DNA from 2 places in the Clostridium sp. Marseille-P299 genome. Region 2 is predicted to be linked to the other one. Evidence: riboswitches for the same ligand, from Rfam matches in the RefSeq annotation. Region 2 holds a riboswitch; the other holds the start of a gene.
The links. Region 2 has a riboswitch for fluoride ahead of BN4220_RS10740 (chloride channel protein). Riboswitches for the same ligand answer to the same signal wherever they lie in the genome.

Region 1: it holds a riboswitch for fluoride, as region 2 does, so the genes downstream of both, BN4220_RS02385 (cation:proton antiporter domain-containing protein) here and BN4220_RS10740 (chloride channel protein) in region 2, are expected to answer to the same signal.

Annotation. Positions count from the first base shown of each region.
Region 1 is NZ_FJVE01000005.1:123,581-133,547, forward strand. Features, by position in the region: gene BN4220_RS02360 (manganese efflux pump MntP) at 1-319, shown strand, start outside; gene amt (ammonium transporter) at 625-1,992, shown strand; gene BN4220_RS02370 (P-II family nitrogen regulator) at 1,989-2,330, shown strand; gene BN4220_RS02375 (S8 family peptidase) at 2,416-4,095, opposite strand; gene BN4220_RS02380 (metal-dependent transcriptional regulator) at 4,214-4,855, opposite strand; fluoride riboswitch at 5,424-5,496, shown strand; gene BN4220_RS02385 (cation:proton antiporter domain-containing protein) at 5,571-6,752, shown strand; gene BN4220_RS02390 (response regulator transcription factor) at 6,926-7,546, opposite strand; gene BN4220_RS02395 (sensor histidine kinase) at 7,543-8,613, opposite strand; gene BN4220_RS02400 (ABC transporter ATP-binding protein) at 9,252-9,967, shown strand, end outside.
Region 2 is NZ_FJVE01000007.1:570,899-580,865, reverse strand. Features, by position in the region: gene BN4220_RS10775 (sodium-translocating pyrophosphatase) at 1-1,364, shown strand, start outside; gene BN4220_RS10770 (aminotransferase class V-fold PLP-dependent enzyme) at 1,607-2,872, opposite strand; gene BN4220_RS10765 (M42 family metallopeptidase) at 2,950-3,969, opposite strand; gene BN4220_RS10760 (cysteine hydrolase family protein) at 4,136-4,660, opposite strand; gene BN4220_RS10755 (NYN domain-containing protein) at 4,653-5,600, opposite strand; gene BN4220_RS10750 (arsenate reductase family protein) at 5,600-5,959, opposite strand; gene BN4220_RS10745 (hypothetical protein) at 5,981-6,193, opposite strand; fluoride riboswitch at 6,350-6,422, shown strand; gene BN4220_RS10740 (chloride channel protein) at 6,470-7,735, shown strand; gene BN4220_RS10735 (MATE family efflux transporter) at 7,915-9,261, shown strand; gene ltrA (group II intron reverse transcriptase/maturase) at 9,404-9,967, opposite strand, start outside.

The sequences.
Region 1 (9,967 bases), on a different contig from region 2:
TATGATAAAAGAATCCTTTAGTAAAGATAACGAGACATCAAATGATTCCGTATCTTTTTCTAATATGATAGTTCTTGCAATTGCAACAAGCATTGATGCATTAGCCGTTGGTATCACTTTTGCATGCCTAACAGTAAATGTTCCAATCGCTGTGGCCTTCATTGGCGTTATAACATTTTCCTTATCTACACTTGGGGTAAAAATCGGGAATGTTTTTGGTGCAGTTTACAAATCAAAAGCTGAATTTGCCGGTGGTTTTATCTTAATTTTATTAGGCAGTAAAATACTATTAGAGCATTTAGGATTTCTATCTTTTTAAACCTTATATGAAGCATTGGTATATTGAACATAAGATGACGATACATTAAAGCTGTGTTAAGATTTCGCTAATTTTTACATTTATTGGTTGATTTTTTTGGGATAGTGAAATATGATAGCATAAGTTAAGTAAAAGACAAAAACAAAGGCGTTCAGAATTTTTTCTGTACGCCTTCTTTTTTGTTTAAAATTCACCTTTGTGTGACTCTATCTTACTTAGCATAAAATAAAATAACCTAATACAACAAAGACGTGTAGATATTATCTACGCGTCTATTTTGTTATTAGGGCAAGGGAGGATCATTTATGGATTTTAAAGTAACAGTGGACACCTTATGGGTAATTTTAGCGGCAATGCTTGTGTTTTTTATGAATTTAGGGTTTGCCGCAGTGGAAAGTGGCTTTGCAAGAGCAAAAAACACAGTAAATATCTTATCGAAAAACTTTATTGTATTTGCTGTATCATCCTTAGGCTACCTTCTCTTAGGTTGGGGACTCATGTACGGCGATGGAAATGGTTTTGTAGGATTAAAAGGATTATTTATGTTATCTGGCGCTGATAATTCACCAGCTGTTGGTGAAGCATACGAGGGTGTTTATTCTGCAATCTCATGGACTGGAATTCCATTCTATGCAAAATTTTTCTTTCAATTAGTATTCTGTGGAACAGCAGCCACAATTGTATCGGGGGCCGTTGCAGAGCGTATTAAGTATATTTCCTTTATTGTGTTCTCATTTTTCCTCACCTTAATCATTTACCCAATCGTGGGTCACTGGATCTGGGGTGGTGGATTCTTATCAAAACTTGGTATGTTTGATTTTGCAGGATGTAGCGTTGTGCACTCCGTAGGTGGATGGGCAGCCCTTGCTGGAGTATTAGTTCTTGGTCCTAGAGTTGGCAAATATACTAAAGACGGAAAGATAAATCCAATCCCTGGTCATAATTTAAGCCTTGCAACTATAGGATTATTTATACTTTGGTTAGGCTGGTTTGGATTTAATCCTGGTTCTACAATGGAAGCAAATCCTGCCTCAATCTCACATATCTTAATGACAACGAACACCTCTGCTATCGTTGCTGTTCTTACCTCAACTGCAACTGCTTGGATTGTTATTGGCAAACCAGATTTAGGTATGACGATTAATGGATGTCTTGCTGGTTTAGTAGGTATTACTGCTTCCTGTGCTTATGTTAGCGTTACAAGTTCCATTATTATTGGAGCAATCTGTGGAATCTTAGTTGTATTTGCAGTTATTTTAATTGATCGTGCTAAGATTGACGATCCAGTTGGTGCGATAGCTGTCCACTTAGTAAATGGTATCCTTGGAACTATTTTTGTTGGTCTCTTTGCAGAGGATGGTATTACAGGCGTAGCTACAGGCAATGGTTTATTTTACGGCGGAGGATTCGAACTTTTAGGAAAACAGCTACTCGGGATTATTTGTGTTGGTGCTTTTGTATTTACAGCATCATTAATTACATGGATTATTATTAAAAAAACTATTGGTCTTAGAGTTCCATTACATGAGGAGATAGAAGGTCTTGATATGAATGAACATGGTAATCAAGCTTACCCTGAATTTTTGACTAGAAAACCATCATACACACTTATTATGCAAGACTATCAATATGATAATAAAAAGCAAAATAACGAGGAGGGTAAAAAGCAATGAAACATATCAAAGCAATCATCCAACCAGACAGATTAAATGCAGTACGACAAGCATTAGAGCAAACAGAAAGTTATCGTGGAATTATCGTTACAGATGTTATGGGGCAGGGGAATCAAAAAGGTATTATTCAAGCTTGGCGTGGTGAAAAATTTCAAATGGATTTAATTCCAAAAGTTATGATTGATTTGGTTATAAAAGATACAGAGCTTGAGAAGGTTAAAAATATAATATTGAATGCAGCCAGATCAGGAGAAATTGGTGACGGTAAAATATTTGTTTATCAAGTTGAAGAAGTTATAAGGATACGCACCGGTGAAAAAGGAGAAGATGCCTTATAGTAATTCATAAAAAGGCTGTTGTCATATAGTTATTTAAAGTATTTAATAACTATATGGCAACAGCTTTTTTTTACTTTAATTATTATTAAGGCCTTAGGGCTTCAAAAGCACCATACACATCAATTTTACCATACCCCCAAACATTATTAATTGAATTATCCGGATTTTTTTGTGCCCCACGAATAAGCATTGTTCGAATTTCTATCCCATCAATTCCCGTATTATTACCTTTTAGTATTCCCCATTCAAGTAACATTGCATTAATTCCTGCTGCTTGAGCAGCGGCTGCCCCTGTTCCAGTAATCAATCCATACGAGTCCTTACTATTAAATGTAGGACATACAATATCAACACCCGGTGCAGCCAACTCTGGTTTTATTTGTCCCAATCTAGTTAATCCCCTACTGGCATTGTTATAGATACTATTTGTCTCTACATTATAAGCTGTTATGGTTGTAGCAAATCTAGAATTGCCTGGAGAAGTAATCGTAGTATCAGGATTCGGATTTATAAAGTAGGTTTCATCCGAAATCATACCATTTGCTGGAAGCCATACGTGATAATCAGATGTTTCTTTATCAAGATTATAAATACGAAATCTCCATAATCCTTCTGTTGGTAAATTAAATCGTACTAAAATCAATTGATCTCCAGTTGTCCCTTCAGAAATAATATTATTTAGCCAAATTGTTGTAGGCTCAAAAATAAATCGAAACACCCGGCAATCTCGTAATGTGGGATATACCTGCGCTATATATTCCCCCGTTGGAGAAGTAATATCAATAGATACCCTAAACGGCGTACTTTTCCATAATTCCATTGCAAATCCTGGTTCATTACTCCCTACTCTAACTTGAAATTCACTAAACTCATTACTCGCATCAAGCATTCCATAGTAGTGTCTTCGTGCAAGTCCCTCATTACCAGCAGAGACTGCTACTGCCAAACCTGCCTGATTCGATATCTCTGATATATAACTACTTAGTACTCCTCTGCCATCATGGCTTCCTTGACTTGATCCAACTGCAAGACATATAGAGAGAGGTTTTCTTAAAATATTTGCTTGTTGCATTACATAATTTAAAGCAAATAATATATCTGTTTCTTGATAACATACTGACTCTAGAGGAATACAAAACATTTCCTTAGTAATATTCTTTGCCTGCTTTAATTTTACAACTATAAACTCGGCATCTGTGACCACTCCACTAAAATCAGCATTTATTTTCTCATTTCCTCCAATAATTCCAGCAATTGCTGTACCATGTCCGGTATCATCTGTGCTAGGTACAATATCAAGGGGATTTTCAGAATTTAATGCAGAATCTATCATATCTCTAGTATAAACCGTACCATATAGAACATCATTCGATATAGCATTCGAGTCATTTATCGTTTGATCCCATATAGAAGTAATTCTAGTAGTATTATCTCGGTTAATAAAAGCCTCATGAAGATAATTGACTCCGGTATCGATAACTGCAACTAAAATTCCCTGCCCCCTCATTCCAAGGTTAGGATTTCTTTGTACCTCAGTTACTCCTGAAGCATTCAGACTTAAACTAGCTTCAGTAGTATAACAAAATGGAAATCCATGATAACCAAATTGCTCTATACTACATCTATTAATTAAATTGACTGGTATATTAATCATGGAATAACTGCTGTTAATGGGAATTACCTCATACGTCGATAGATATGGTTGCAAAAGACGATTTTCAACAATTATGTCTGCATAATCCTCACTCACTATTTTATTATCCATACTTAAGCCTCTGCATTCTTTTTCTTCTTATATAAATATGATATATCTTAGTGGTCAGTGACAATTTTTAATTATTTCTAAAAATCTAAAAAACACCATCAACCGATGGTGTTTCTTATTAAATCACATATAACTCCGTTGCAATTTTATAACTTAATTGAACATTCCTTTCATCATTGACTAAAGTAAACATTCCTTCAAATGGTCCAATCTCCTTAATAACATATTCATCACCAATGGATATGCCAACCTGATAAAGATAATCTAGTATCTCCTTATCCTCAGGGACGCCCATGATTTTACAAGTCTGACCAACCATACACGTACTTAGTGGAAATAACTTAGTCGTATACTCCTCATCGTTATCTCTAGGTATTTTACCGCCATGTGGACATACCTCGGGATAATTTAAAAATTGATCCAATCGTTCTATCATTTTGTCTGAAGTTACATGCTCTAATTGTTCCGCTTCTTCATGTACTTCTGACCAAGTATATCCTAAATGTTGCATTAAAAAGACTTCCCACAGTTTATGCTTTCTCACTAATGAAGCAGCCTCTTTTATGCCTTTCTTAGTTATTACAATATTGTGATATGGAATGTATTCCACATAACCTTCTTTTTCTAATTTCTTTAACATCTCACTTACAGAAGCCGCGCTGACACCTAATTCTTTCATTATATATTTGTTATTCACTTCTTCATTCCTTAGATCAGCTTCATATATAATTTTTAAATAATCTTCTTTGCTCTGTGTCATTGTTTGTTACTCCTTTTGGTATAGCTCTTCGTAAGTTTAATTTTATCTGATTGTTTTAATCTAAACAACTAAAGTTGCGATCATCAAAACACTTAATACTTCTAGTAAAACAATTAATTTTCTTTTTAATAAATTCATAATTACATCCTCCATCCGTTTTAATATTAATATCTATATCCACGTTTCATTTAAATTTATATTAGTTTGTTCTAAATACATCTTTTTTAATTATCAGATGCTTAGTTTTCTTTTAGTAATTTTAGTAATTTTAGTAATTTTAGTAATTTTATTAATTTTATTAATTTTATTAATTTTATTAATTTTTATGGATTAATGTATGTCTAATTTAATTTTTAGGCATGCCTTAATCTTATTTATAATATACCTTAAAATTTACATTTCGTCAATAGATAGAACACAAAAACATTTTATTTTTAATGAGCAAGAATAAATTCTGAGCACGATGATAGCAAACCTTACAATTCTCTAATTCTTTTGTTAAAAACCATACAATTATAACTTTATAATTATATAATTTGTTTGACACATATACTTTATTTTGATATAGTACCCATTAGGGAATGAAGTTCTCCCATGGCTTAGACCTAAACCGCACATATGCTGATGACTTCTGTGATACATATCGCAGGACTCATCAGCTTTTTTTGTGTCTTTGATTATGAGAATTTTATTCATCATCTAATTGGAGGTTTTTATGTTAACTAGTTTAGCTCTTATTTTTTTACTAGGATTATTTCTAAGCTCGATTTTTAAGAAATTAAAATTACCTGGTTTACTTGGCATGATAATTACAGGAATGCTTTTAAGTCCTTATGCTTTTAACTTACTGGATGATTCGATTCTAGGAATTTCACCTGATTTACGCCAGTTTGCATTAGTTATTATCTTGACTCGTGCCGGTTTATCCCTAGACATTAGCGATTTAAAAAAAGTCGGACGTCCCGCAATATTAATGTGCTTTGTGCCAGCATGCTTTGAAATGTTCGGAGTTATTGTCCTTGCACCGAAACTTCTAAATGTAACTATACTAGAAGCAGCAATTATTGGTGCTACCATTGCGGCTGTCTCTCCTGCGGTTATTGTACCAAGAATGCTAAAGTTACTTGATGAAGGATATGGTAAGGAACATAGTATTCCTCAGCTAATTTTAGCAGGGGCTTCTGTTGATGATGTATTTGTAATTGTTATGTTTACCGCTTTTACATCACTAGCAAATGGACAACAGCTTAATGTAACTAGCTTTGTACAAATACCTATTTCAATTATTATGGGAATCATCGTTGGTATAATATGTGGTCTTATCCTTACACGTTTTTTTAAAGCCTACCATATGAGGGATACCATAAAGGTATTAGTTCTCCTTGGTATATCCTTTTTATTAATTGAATGTGAGAGCCGTCTTTCTGGAATTTTACCGATGTCTGGCTTATTGGCTATTATGAGTACAGGAATCGTTATTTACCAACAAAATCATAATGTAGCCAAACGCTTATCCACAAAGTATAACAAGCTATGGGTTGCTGCCGAAGTATTACTTTTTGTACTAGTAGGTGCAACTGTGGATTTAAATTATGCAATTAAGTCTGGCGCCTCCGCAATTCTTATCGTTCTTGGTGCGATGCTATTTCGAATGTTTGGTGTGGCTATTTGCTTATTTAAAACAAAACTAACAAAAAATGAACGTATTTTTTGTATGATTGCTTATACGCCAAAAGCAACCGTTCAAGCTGCTATAGGCGCAATTCCGTTGGCAATGGGACTTCCTTGTGGCCAGACTGTTTTAACAGTTGCGGTATTATCCATTCTTATAACAGCACCTTTTGGCGCAATCTGTGTGGATCGTTTTTATAAAAAGCTTTTAATCAAGACAGAATAAGCCTTAATTAAAACCTGCTGTTTCTACATTTAAAATAAAATGACAGACTAAAAATAGTTAGATTTTATATAAATCTCTATTCTTAGTCTGCCTCTTAGACAATATCATTCATTAAATTTGATTCTTACATTCAGATAATATAGATGTTAAAACACATGGGATGTCTCTAAACGCTAATTGTTTTTATAATAGAAAATAGCCAATTGAGTTCTATCTCTTAACACCAATTTTTCAAGTATGATACTTAGATAATTACGAACGGTTCCTTCACTTAAGAATAATTTTTCTGCTATTTCTTTATTACTTAATCCTTCAGCCACCCATTCAATCAGTTCATATTCCTTCTCTGAAATACCATATTTTTTATAATTAAAGTTTTTTGTATTTTGCATTAAAAGTGGTAATTTATCTACTACATCTCCATCAAAAACACTCTGATTTATGTTTACTGCTTTCAGTGCTGGTATTATGCTTTCATAATCTTGTTTTAAAATAAAACCTTTTGCACCTATTTTTAACGCTTTTACAATGTATTCATCGTCTGAGAATGTTGTCAAAAATAATATTTTTGCGAATTTATGTTTCTTTAAGATCTTCTCTGCTGCCTCTAATCCAGAAATAAGTCCCATACGGATATCCATTAACAATACATCTGGATGATGTACCTCATAAAGCTTAATTGCATCACTACCATCATGGCCAACTGCAATTACCTCAATTTCTGCATCTGTCTCTAAGATTATTTTAAGTGAACTACAAACTAATTTATCATCATCAACAATAACTACTCTCATACAACCCCCTGTTTTGGAACAGATATAAAGATACGGAACCCTTTTTCATCTGAAATAAAGATCGTTCCTTTTAAACTTGATATTCGCTCTTTCATATTAACAATACCAATGCCTTCTTCTTTAGTTTTTATTTTTTTAGTTCCATTATCATGAATTAAAAGCTGATAAATTCCCGGATGTTCCCTTACAATAATGTGAACCTTTGTTGCATTGCTATGTTTCATAACATTTGATAAGGCTTCTTTTATAATAGCAATAAAACAGTATTTTAATATTCGATTTCCTACAAGCTCCATGTCGTATTCGTAAGTAACCTCACAAAAACTAAAATCGTTTACCAAACGCTTTATCTCAGTTTCCAAATCAATTGATTCATCATGTAAATCATGCACACTTTGCCTTATATTGTCCATTGCATTTGATAAAGTTGTTTTAATTACTTCTAAGGAATCATCCAAAGATTTATCCCTATTCATAGCGGTAATTGCACCCATCATTAAAATAGTTCGTGATAGTAAATGTCCTACATTGTCATGAATTTCTCTTGCAATTCGATTTCTCTCTTTTAAAGTAGCTACATGTATTTCATAGTCCTGTTTTTCAATTAAATCCCGATTCTTACTTTCTAGCAATAAACTAAGTTCTTTGCTGGTATCTCTAAGTTTCTTGTATTCCGTAAGTAATTTTACATTACGTTTCGTTTTAGTCATAAGTATGTAAGATATGACCGTAAAAAATAACAAGAGGAAAACATCTATTGATTCTTTATTTATGAAATACCTTAATAACAATACCACTAGTAAACCACTTATAAAGTATTCTTTAAACATAAGCGTATCGTAAAAAATAAGTGGTAGAAATACGCTAAACAATGGTTCAATTACACATAACGCTACATAAATAATGCATAGTATTTTTACGAAATGTGATTCTTCATAAACTAGATTCAATGCACTAACAGACATTGCAATAAGCAATACAATAACGCTTGTAATTGTAATTGGTTCTAATATTAAAATTAAAACGCAACCTAAAAAAAGTATGAAACGATCAGATAACGTCTCCATAGTTATTTCCGCTTAACCTTCCTTACTATATTTTTCTTGATACAAATTCTAAAAGGTCATTATTATGTAAAAACACTGGTTTACATTACTGCTTCCCTTCTTCTGCCTTTCATTATATATGATGATACTTTCTTTCGTCTATAAAATATAGAAAATAATGTTAAATTTATCCATATTAATTTAAGAAATACTGTTACTCCCACTCCTAAGAATACTTAAAATTCTAATTACACGGATAGCGCTTTGTTTTATGATTTACCCATTAATGAATGAATTAAACTCACCAATATGAATTTTTACTACTAGGATGTGACATTTGTCATTTAAAATATTGACTCCCCTCACTAACAAGTGATATTTAAACCGTTTATACTATGCTTACAAACTTAACATATGACTTGAAGATCTAAAGTAAGTACAATAATCGGTAAAGACAATAGATCGTTTAATCATTATTTTAACGTTAAATCAATTTTTATTGAAATCTTTATATAATAAACTTTTACGCGAAATCTTTTAAGTGAAACCTTTTAAGTAAAATCTTTTATGAAAAATCTTTTATGAGAATTTTTTAATGCGAAATCTTTATACGAATTTTTTATGTTAAATCAATTAAATAAAAAAGAAAGGGAACGTATATGATTGTACAAGTAAATAACTTAGTAAAACGTTATAAAGAGCTAGTTGCCCTAGATCATCTAACCTTAGAGATTAAAGAAGGGGAAATATTTGGTCTACTAGGTCCAAACGGTTCCGGCAAATCCACAGCAATTAGCTGTATCTTATCTTTACTTACCTATGACAAGGGAACTATTGAAGTATTTGGCAAGCCTATGAGACCAGATAGCTATGATAGTAAACGAAGAATTGGAGTAGTACTTCAAAATGTCGCAGTTTTTGATGAACTTACGGTCTACGAAAACATTGATTATTTCTGTGGTTTATATATAAAAGATAAAAAGGTTCGAAAACAATATGTAGCAGAAGCAATTGCTTTTGTAGGGCTAGAAGATTTCACGAAATTTTATCCAAAAAAATTATCTGGTGGACTTTTACGTAGATTAAACATAGCATGTGGAATTGCACATAAGCCTGATTTAATCATTCTTGATGAACCAACCGTTGCAGTCGACCCACAAAGCCGCAATAAAATCTTAGAGGGCATTATGGAATTAAATCGTCGTGGTGCTACCATCATTTATACCACTCATTATATGGAGGAAGTAGAACAAATCTGCTCCCGTATCGCCATTATTGATAAAGGTAAGAACATTGCAGTGGGTACAAAAGAAGAGCTAAAAGCACTGATAAAAACAGGTGAAACAATCACTATGGAAGTCTTGCAAATCGATGA
Region 2 (9,967 bases):
CTTCCATGGCTGCTGCCTTTGTTCTATCAACATCCCTGGATAAGTCCGGTTCAACCACCAATACTTCTATGGTATTTTGCTATGCTGCCCTTGGACTTTTAGCTTCTATTATTGGAGTTGGTTGTGCAAGAATGGGTAAGAAATCCGGACCAACAAAAGCTCTTAATACTAGTACATATACAACTACAGGTGTGTTTGTTGTTTTGACAGCGATTGCAACTGCTGTTTTCAATTTTGAATGGAGAATCTGGGGCGCATCCATTATTGGTTTAGCCGTTGGTGTTCTCATTGGTATTGCAAGTGATTATTTTACCAATGATAATAAAAAACCAGTTCACAATGTTGCTCGTGTATCAAAAGATGGTCCAGCCTTTACAATTCTATCTGGTATTTCCTATGGTTTTTTAAGTGCTCTTCCTGCGATGGTAGGTATTGCCGCTTCTGCTCTTGCTGCATATAAGTTATGTGAACCAATTGGACCAGGATATGCTATGTTTGGTATATCCATGGCAGCAGTTGGAATGTTATCCATTGTTGGTATGATTATATCAAACGATGCTTATGGCCCAATTGTAGATAACGCAAGAGGACTTGCTGAAATGGGCAATTTAGGTGATGATGTCCTTGAAGTTACGGATTCTCTTGACAGTGCAGGAAATACTGTAAAAGCAGTAACAAAAGGCTTTGCAATTGGAGCTGCTGGACTTACTGTAATTTCGTTATTAGGTGCTTTTCTAAATGAAGTAAATGAAACTGCCGCCGCACTTGGAGTAAAAGGGATTGAAGGCTTTGATATTATGAACCCTACTGTATTCTTTGGTCTATTAATTGGAGCCGCTATACCTGCTGTTTTCTCTGCCATGTTAATGCTTGGAGTAAATCGAAATGCTGGACGTATGGTGCATGAAATCCACCGTCAATTCAAAGAAATTCCTGGCTTACTTGAGGGAAAGAAAGGTGTTACTCCTGAGTATGATAAGTGTATTGAAATTGCTACAGTAGGAGCTTTAAAAGAATTAATTCCAGCTGGTTTAGTAGCAATTTTATCTACCATTGTGGTTGGTATGGTTGGTGGCGTACAGGCAATTGGTGGCTTCTTAACTGGTAATATCGTAAGTGGATTATTACTTGCATTATTTATGTCAAACGCAGGTGGCCTCTGGGATAACTCAAAGAAATATGTTGAGTCAGGTCATGAAGGTGGAAAAGGATCTGAGACTCATAAAGCTGCAGTCGTTGGTGATACCGTTGGTGATCCATTTAAAGATACTGCTGGTCCTTCCATTAATACGCAAATTACTGTTGTATCATTAATTGCATCACTTATGTGTAGTATCTTCTTAACCTATTCAATATTCTTTTAGTTAATTTAAGAGTTTATCAAATAAAATTATTATTAGGGTAAAGACGTTATCAAGATAAATACCTTGCCGAAATATATACCTTACCGAAATATACACTTACTAACATTAACACCTTATCAAAATTAACACCTTACCGAAATATACACCTTACAAAAATTAACGTAGTATCAAAATAAACATAAAAAAGACTGCCATCGGATAGATTAGAATACCTATTCGATAGCAGTCTTTTTATATTTTCATTAATTTTTATGACAGTTTGAAAGATGTTTTAAGAAAACATTTGCTTCTTCCATAGTATTATAAAGTCCTAAACTAATCCTTATCATACCAGTTTCTTCCTCTGTTTTCTTATATGTTGTTTTATAACGTTCACCTAATAATCGATCACAGTATGGATGAGCACAAAACTTACCATAACGCATACTAATTCCTTTTTGCTTTGCAAAATCTTCTGCCAAGGTTTCAAAATTATTATCTTTAACGTTGAAGCAAATAATACCTAAGCGGTCATCGATATTGTTGGTATCACCATATAAAATAACGTGTTCCATTTCCTTCATCTTAGAAAATAAATGCTCCTTGATTTGTTTTTCATGCAAAGCAATGTTATCAAAACCAATGGATTTTAAATCCTTTAGGGCTCTTGCCATAGCGATAACGCCTAAAAAGTTCTGCGTTCCCGCCTCTAAGCGTTCCGGTATTCGATTCCACTCTAGGGAATCATCATAAACATGTTCCACAATGCCCCCACCTTTTAAAAATGGTTCCACATCAGCTAAGTATTCCTTTAAACCAACGACTGCCCCACTACCAAAAGGTGCGTATGCCTTATGTGCTGAAAATACGAGAAAATCGATTTGTTCCTCTTCACATTCACCTTGCATATTAACTTCCTGATGTGCTACGATCTGGGCTCCATCTACTACGATTTTTGCTCCATATTTATGGCAAATCTTCGCTATTTTATTAATATCATTAATATAACCGGTCACATTGGAAGCAGCAGTAATAGACACATATTTAACCTGTCCACGATATCTCATAAGCTTACGCTCAATATCTTCCATCCGAATTCGTCCAAGATCATCAACATCAACATAATCCACTCTTGAAGCATATCTCCAAGGGAGGTCATTGGCATGATGCTCCATTCTAGTAGTTAACACTAGCTCTTTTTTATCCTTTATTAATACGCTAGCAAGTAGATTTAAGCCCTCTGTTGTGGATTTTACAAATACAACGGTATGTTTCGTTGTTTCTTTTACATGAAAAAACTCTAGAATATCTTCCCTTGCTTCTTCAAATTTTTTCGTACAGAAATCTGCTTTTGGTCCCGCGCCTCTTCCAATGGAAGCATAATTTTTAATATTACTATTTATCGTAGCTACCGCACTTTTTAAAGGTGGAGTAGTTGCGCCATTATCAAAGTTAATCGGAACAACAAATCTTCCATTTTCTAATTTAATCGGATTATTTACACCATCAAACAAGTTCCTATAGTTCATAAGCTGCCCTCCATATAGTAATATATGCTTTACTAAAATAGAGGTTCCCTAAGTTTAAGTAAACTTAAAATATCAACTTATTTTGCTAACGTATATGCCTTTATTAAATCAAGGGTATTCTTCACTCCATCTTTATGAGAACGTTCATATCCATGAGACGCATACACACCTGGTCCAATAAGGGAATGTTTTAAATCATGACCTGCTGCCAAAGCTGCATCTGCATCGGAACCATAAAATGGATAGATATCTACTGCGTAATCGATATTGTTCTCTTTGGCACATAAAATAAGAGCAGTAGTTACTTCATAATTGGATGGGCCTCTGGAATCTTTTGCACAAATAGATACCTTAAATTCGTTGCATGTTAAACCTTCACCAACACATCCCATATCAACAGAAATAATTTCCTTCGCATCCTCAGGAATTCCAGATGCACAACCATGACCAACTTCTTCAAAAACAGTAATATAAGCATATACTTTACGTTTTAAAGTAACATTATTTTCTTTTAAATACTTTGCGTATCCAAGTAATATAGCAACACTTAATTTATCATCTAAGAAACGACTTTTTATAAAACCGCTTTCCGTAATCACAGTACGTGGATCAAAACATACATAATCACCAACAGAAATTCCAAGCTTTTCTGTGTCCGCCTTACTAAAGGTTCTCTCATCAATGACAACTTCCATATTTTTATAATCACGTTTTTGCTCGCTATACTCATGGTTTACATGAACAGAAGGATCATTCATTTGCATTGTTCCAGAGTACTTGTTACCAAAGCGTGTGAAAATTGTACAGTTTTCTGCTTCTATGTTATTTGCTTGTAAACCACCTATGTTCGTAAGTCGCAGTCTTCCATTTCCTTTTACTTCTGCAACCATTGCACCTAATGTATCAATATGAGCTGCAAGTATCAAAGGATCCCCTTCTCCACCTAAATCAACAAGTACGCAACCCTTATTTGTCATTTCTGGGTTATAACCCAAACTTTTAAACTGCTCCATTGTATATTCAGCAACTTTTCTTGTAAATCCACTTGGGCTTTCAATTGCTGTTAATTGTTTTAATTGATCTAAAATATAATCCATAATTTCTCCATTCCCGCACATGCTTTTAAACGTTTTTTCCTTTTGATTTTTCTCTAAAAAGCATTTTATTGAGTTTCTTCTTTTTAATTGTTTTTTCTTTTTAAGTGTTTTTTCTTTTTAAGTGTTTTTCCCTTATGCGTGTTTTAACTTTTTAATATCTAAATTTTTATATCACCGTTACCTGACACATTTTCATTGCCTCTAATGCATTTTGGTGACTTTCCTTAGTAACCCCTGCACAACAGCTACTATCAACAACGATATCACATTCAGGAAATGCGGCCTTTAGTATTAATGCATTTGAAATAACACAAATATCAGTGCAAAGCCCAATCAATTCAATCTTATCAAAGGCTTCATTTTGTAATTTTTTGATTTCATTCACTAATTCCAAGGAACCAAAAGAAGGCTTATCAATTATTAGGCTCTTTCTTTCCTTAGCTATCTCTTCTATCTTATTGTTTAATTGCCATCCAGCGGTATCTTTTACGCAATGAAGAACGGGTAGATTCTTCCCTTCCATTGTATTCAGATATTCATTGGTATGCGTATCTCTTGTAAAAACAACATTGCCCTGAAAATTCTTTATTTTATCAACCACGTTAGAAACAATTAGCTTCGCTTCATTTGTACCTAGACTACCATCAATAAAATCATTTTGCATATCAATGACCAATAATAAATTATTCATCTTCGATTACCACCGTCTGAGCGGTGCCTCCTTTGATATTGTCTATCACACGAATTGCCGGAAACTCTTGCAAAAACTTAGAAAACTTCGTATAACCATAATTATTAACATTAAATTCAGGAATTCTTACACGAAGTTTTTGATTTAATTCTCCCATATTAATGCGTTTCTTACCTGTTTCTTTAATGATTGCACGTATCACACTTTCAATATGTTCCATCGTATTGGTGTTATCTCTAATATAAACAGTAATTGTACTACCAGAAATTCTTGTCTTTAGTGAGTCAATACTATCTAAAAATTTAGAAAGCTTCGTATAACCATAGTTACGAACGTCAAAGTCAGGATAAAGTTTTACCAAGCGACTACCAACCTCACCAATTCCAGTTTCACGTCCATCGTTAACATTCTCAGTAATAATCTTAATAATTGTTGCTTCAATGGCTTGGATGCTAACTGTGGATTCATTTTCAATTCCTTGGCTTGAGTCTCCTTCTGACTGATCCACTTGTGCTAATACATCCAAATAGGTAAATCTTTCACACGCAGCACGGAAAGGTTCCGGTGTTTTTTTCTCACCCATACCAATTACCATCATGCCGGATTCTCTTAATCTCATAGCTAATCTAGTAAAATCACTATCACTAGATGCAAGGCAAAATCCCTCCACTTTATTGGAATATAAAATATCCATTGCATCTATAATCATAGCTGAGTCTGTTGCATTCTTTCCCGTTGTATAACTATATTGCTGTATTGGCACAATGGAGTTTTCTAATAAAACTTCTTTCCAACTGTTTGCTTCGCTTTTTGTCCAATCTCCATAGATTCTTTTATAAGTTGCACTACCGTATTTTGAAATCTCATCTAAAATATATTTGATGTACTTTGCAGATATGTTATCCGCATCAATAAGTACTGCAAATCTTTTATCCTCCATTATTTCTCCTTTCTAAAATGCTGCTCCCATTCAGCGACTTTAAAACCTACTAAAATAGAGTCATTGTCTATGATTAATGGACGTTTTACTAACATTCCATCGCTCGCTAGTAATTCAATTTGTTCATCATCACTCATTGTACTTAACTTATCTTTTAGATTTAATTCCTTATATTTTAAGCCACTAGTATTAAAAAATTTTTTAATTGGATTTCCGCTTTTTTCAATCCATACTTTAAGTTCTTCTTTTTTAGGATTGTCTGTTACAATATGACGATCTTCATATTGTACATTATTCTCATTTAACCATTTTTTTGCTTTTATGCAAGTACTGCATTTTGGATATTCAATAAATAACATAATCTATACTCCTTTACTAAATTATATCTCACCTAATATTTTTAAAATACTCTCACAAATTTTACCCACTTCATTTACGCTTTCATCTTCGTCAATACCGTATTCAATCAAATGGTCCGTTACCACGGTATCCATATCTAAAATTTGTCCATCATCCAAATCTCCAGTTACGGAATACGGAATATCTAATGTTTTTAATAATTTAATTTGCTCCTCGTTGAACTTTATTTTCATCTTATTAATTCCTCTCTATTTTTTTTACGTCTATACTAATTAAACTCATACTTATGCTAAAAGTATACCACTGAATATCATTCCTAACAATATACGTCTAAAATGATTTTTATTAATTCTTTGCATTGACACTGCTCTATTTCCGTCTTATAATAAATTCTGCTGGGGAATGAACGTCTCCCTTGGCATTTGCCAAAACCGCTTAATAGCTGATGACTTCTGCATACTATGCAGATATCATCGGCTTTTTTTATTCTATTCTAAAGGAGATTTATAATGAAACCTAAAAAAATTATTATTTCACTTTCAATTTTGACCATTACCAGCATATTGATGGGTACTATTTCTGCAGCCTTTTTATCACTACTACAATTGGTAACTGGGCTAAGAGAGCAATTCCATTTTCTCATAATATTTCTCCCACTCACAGGAGTTGCAACTGCTTTTATCTATAACAAATACGGTAAGAATTCGAATCTTGGAAATAACCTCATAATCGAAAGCGTGCAGGAAGAGAGGAACGTACCACTTAGAATGTCCATTCTCACATTTATATTTACTATCTTTACACATTTGACTGGGGGTTCTGCGGGTCGAGAAGGAACCGCTGTTCAGATTGGTGGTGCATTATCAAATAATCTTGCAAATTATTTTAAAGTGGAACATAAAGATAAACGCATCTTTGTAATGGCAGGTATAAGTGCTGCTTTTGGTTCTGTTTTTGGCACACCTTTAGCAGGTGCTTTTTTTGGTATGGAAATGTGCTATATCGGTAAGATAAGTTATGAAGCCTTGCTTCCATGTTTTTTTTCCTCTTATATTGCTGACTATATCACAAGACTATTTGGTATTACACATACCTCATATGTGATAAAATCAATACCATCCTTAAGTTTATATAACATCATAATTCTCATTCTTGCTTCCTGTGCATTTGGATTCATGGGAAGAGTTTTTGCAATTTCTGTCCAAGCATTAAAAAAATTATATTCTAATATAATACATAATTATTTATATCGAGTAGTTGCTGGAAGTCTTTTGTACATCCTTGTTATGGTATTATTAAATGCTTTTAAGTTCACAGGTTTAAGCACTTGGATCATACAGGCTGGATTTGATGGCAAGGTCACCCTATTGGCTCCAATCAAAAAGTTAATACTTACAGTTTTAACACTGGGATGCGGTTTTCAAGGTGGTGAGGTCACTCCTCTTTTTGATATTGGTGCTTCTGTTGGCGGCTATATCGGTCAAATAACACACATAGAGCCATCACTCCTTGCTGCTTTAGGCCTTATCTCAGTGTTTGGTTGTGCTACAAATACCCCAATTACAACAATAATGTTAGGAATTGAAATGTTTGGTGTAAATGCCATTCCTTATTATATCATTGCAGCACTGATCAGTTACTATGTTTCTGGAAACAGTGGAATTTATTCTTCTCAAATTATTATGATAAGCAAATATCAAACACAAACTGATATCGGTCAAAGGCTAGGAGCCATCGGCAATAAAAGTATCTTTCATCGTGTATTTAAAGCTTAAATAACATAGCACCTTAATGGGCTTTCAATGGATAAGTTTCTTTGCTAACTATAAGTTTTCTTGACGAATAAAATAATACCAGATATGATATATATATTGCGTTGTAAAGCAGAAAACTTAATAATTTATTGAGATTTGTAAAAAGAATACTAGCGAAGAAACAGAAAGGTATCGCAAAAATGAGAGATTTAACACAGGGTAATATCCCAAAACATTTGATTAGTTTTGCAGTTCCAACTATTCTAGGTAATATGTTCCAATTAACGTATAACGCTGCAGATTCCATTATTGTAGGGCGATTTATTAGTGAAAATGCACTTGCAGCTGTAGGTACTGCAAATCCAATCATGAACATTGTGATATTTTTTATTGCAGGAATATGCCTTGGTACCTCTGTACTTATGAGTGAGTTTTATGGAAAAAAAGATATGGTTAGCTTTAAACATGAAGTATCTACTTCCATGGTAATTGGTGCCGCATTCACCATAATAAGTAGTTTATTATGTATCATTTTTGCTAGGCCTTTACTACATTTATTAAATACTCCAGATGAAATATTAAGTGATGCAACTGCGTATCTTCAAATAATATTTTCTGGACTTATCTTTACTTTTTTCTATAATATATATTCCGCAAGTTTGCGAAGTGTCGGAGATTCAAAAACACCAATTATATTTTTGATTCTTTCTTCGATTTTAAATGTAAGTCTTGATTTGATTTTTATCGGAATCTTTGATTTCGGCATTCGTTGGGCAGCATGTTCCACCGTTATCGCTGAAGCTGTTTCAGCTATACTATGTGTTATATATGTATACCGAAAGATTCCAATCCTTAAATTAAAACCAAAAGATATTATTGTAAAAAAACATTTATTAAAAATCACTGTTGAATATAGTTGGGCTTCCGCCATGCAACAAACATGTCTTCACATCGGTAAGGTTTTAGTTCAAGGTGCGGTTAATCCACTAGGAGTCCAAAGTATCGCAGCTTTTAATGCTGTAAATCGAGTGGATGATTTTGCATTTACGCCTCAACAAAGTATTGCTGCAAGTATGACTACTTTTATTGCGCAAAACCGTGGTGCTGGTAATAAGGAACGTATCAAAAAAGGATTTCGAATGGGTATGATTATGGAATATGCTTATAGCGTATGCCTAGGTATCATTGTTTTGATTATTGCTCGACCTGTTTTACGATTATTCTTACCAGATGCAAATAGTTCCGCTCTACCATTAGGCGTAGTATATTTAACGTATATGGCATTCTTTTATTTGCTACCTGCAAGTACAAATGGTATTCAAGGCTATTTTAGAGGAATGGGAAGAATGAAAGTTACTTTGAATTCAACCTTTGTTCAAATGCTCTTTCGAGTAATTTTTGCATATATCTTTGCCCCAAGATTAGGTTTTTCTGGAATCGCTTTTGCTTGTCTTTTTGGATGGATTGCAATGCTTACTTATGAAGTTCCAATACTTTTAAAGTCTTATAAGACATTAAGTTCAGAAGTGAATATAAAAGGTAATTAATAATGACTCAAACTTCACACTTGTATAAATATGTATGTATGGAGTTTTAGTTATTTAATCGAGTAGGAGGAAATTCATTAATTGAATTTCCGTCCTCTCACACCACCGTACGTACCGTTCGGTATACGGCGGTTCAATAAGATTACCTTATTTGCGAATATCTTTCACTAAGTGTTATAAAACCTTGTTCTCTAAGATATTTATTGGTAAGAGTTGAATTTAAGATTGGGCTATTGGAGATTCTCCAGTAGCCTTTCCTTGTATTCGCATGTTCCCATGCTTTCCAATTCTCTACCCCTAGTTTAACTAAGTTATCATGTTTCGTTTTAATCTTTTTCCACTGTTTCCAGTAACAAAGACGTAAACGTCTTCTTAGCCACTCATCAAGTTCTCGTAAAGTACCTTTCATATCTGCTAGTTTGAAGTAACTTATCCAGCCAACAATTAATTGTTTTAGTTTAATAGCTCTGAGTTCCATACTCATTGCATTACTTCTTCCAGTGATACTCTTAAGTTTTCCTTTTAACTTCTTAACAGAAACTTGATGTACTCTTATTCCCATTTCACCTTTCTTATTGTAAAAGGTATATCCTAAATATTTTAGTTTCCATGGTCGGTCTACCTTACTTTTCTCTTTGTTAACTTTAAGCTTCAAGTCCTTTTCTATAAACTCCGTGATACTTTTCATAACTCGCTCTGCTGATTT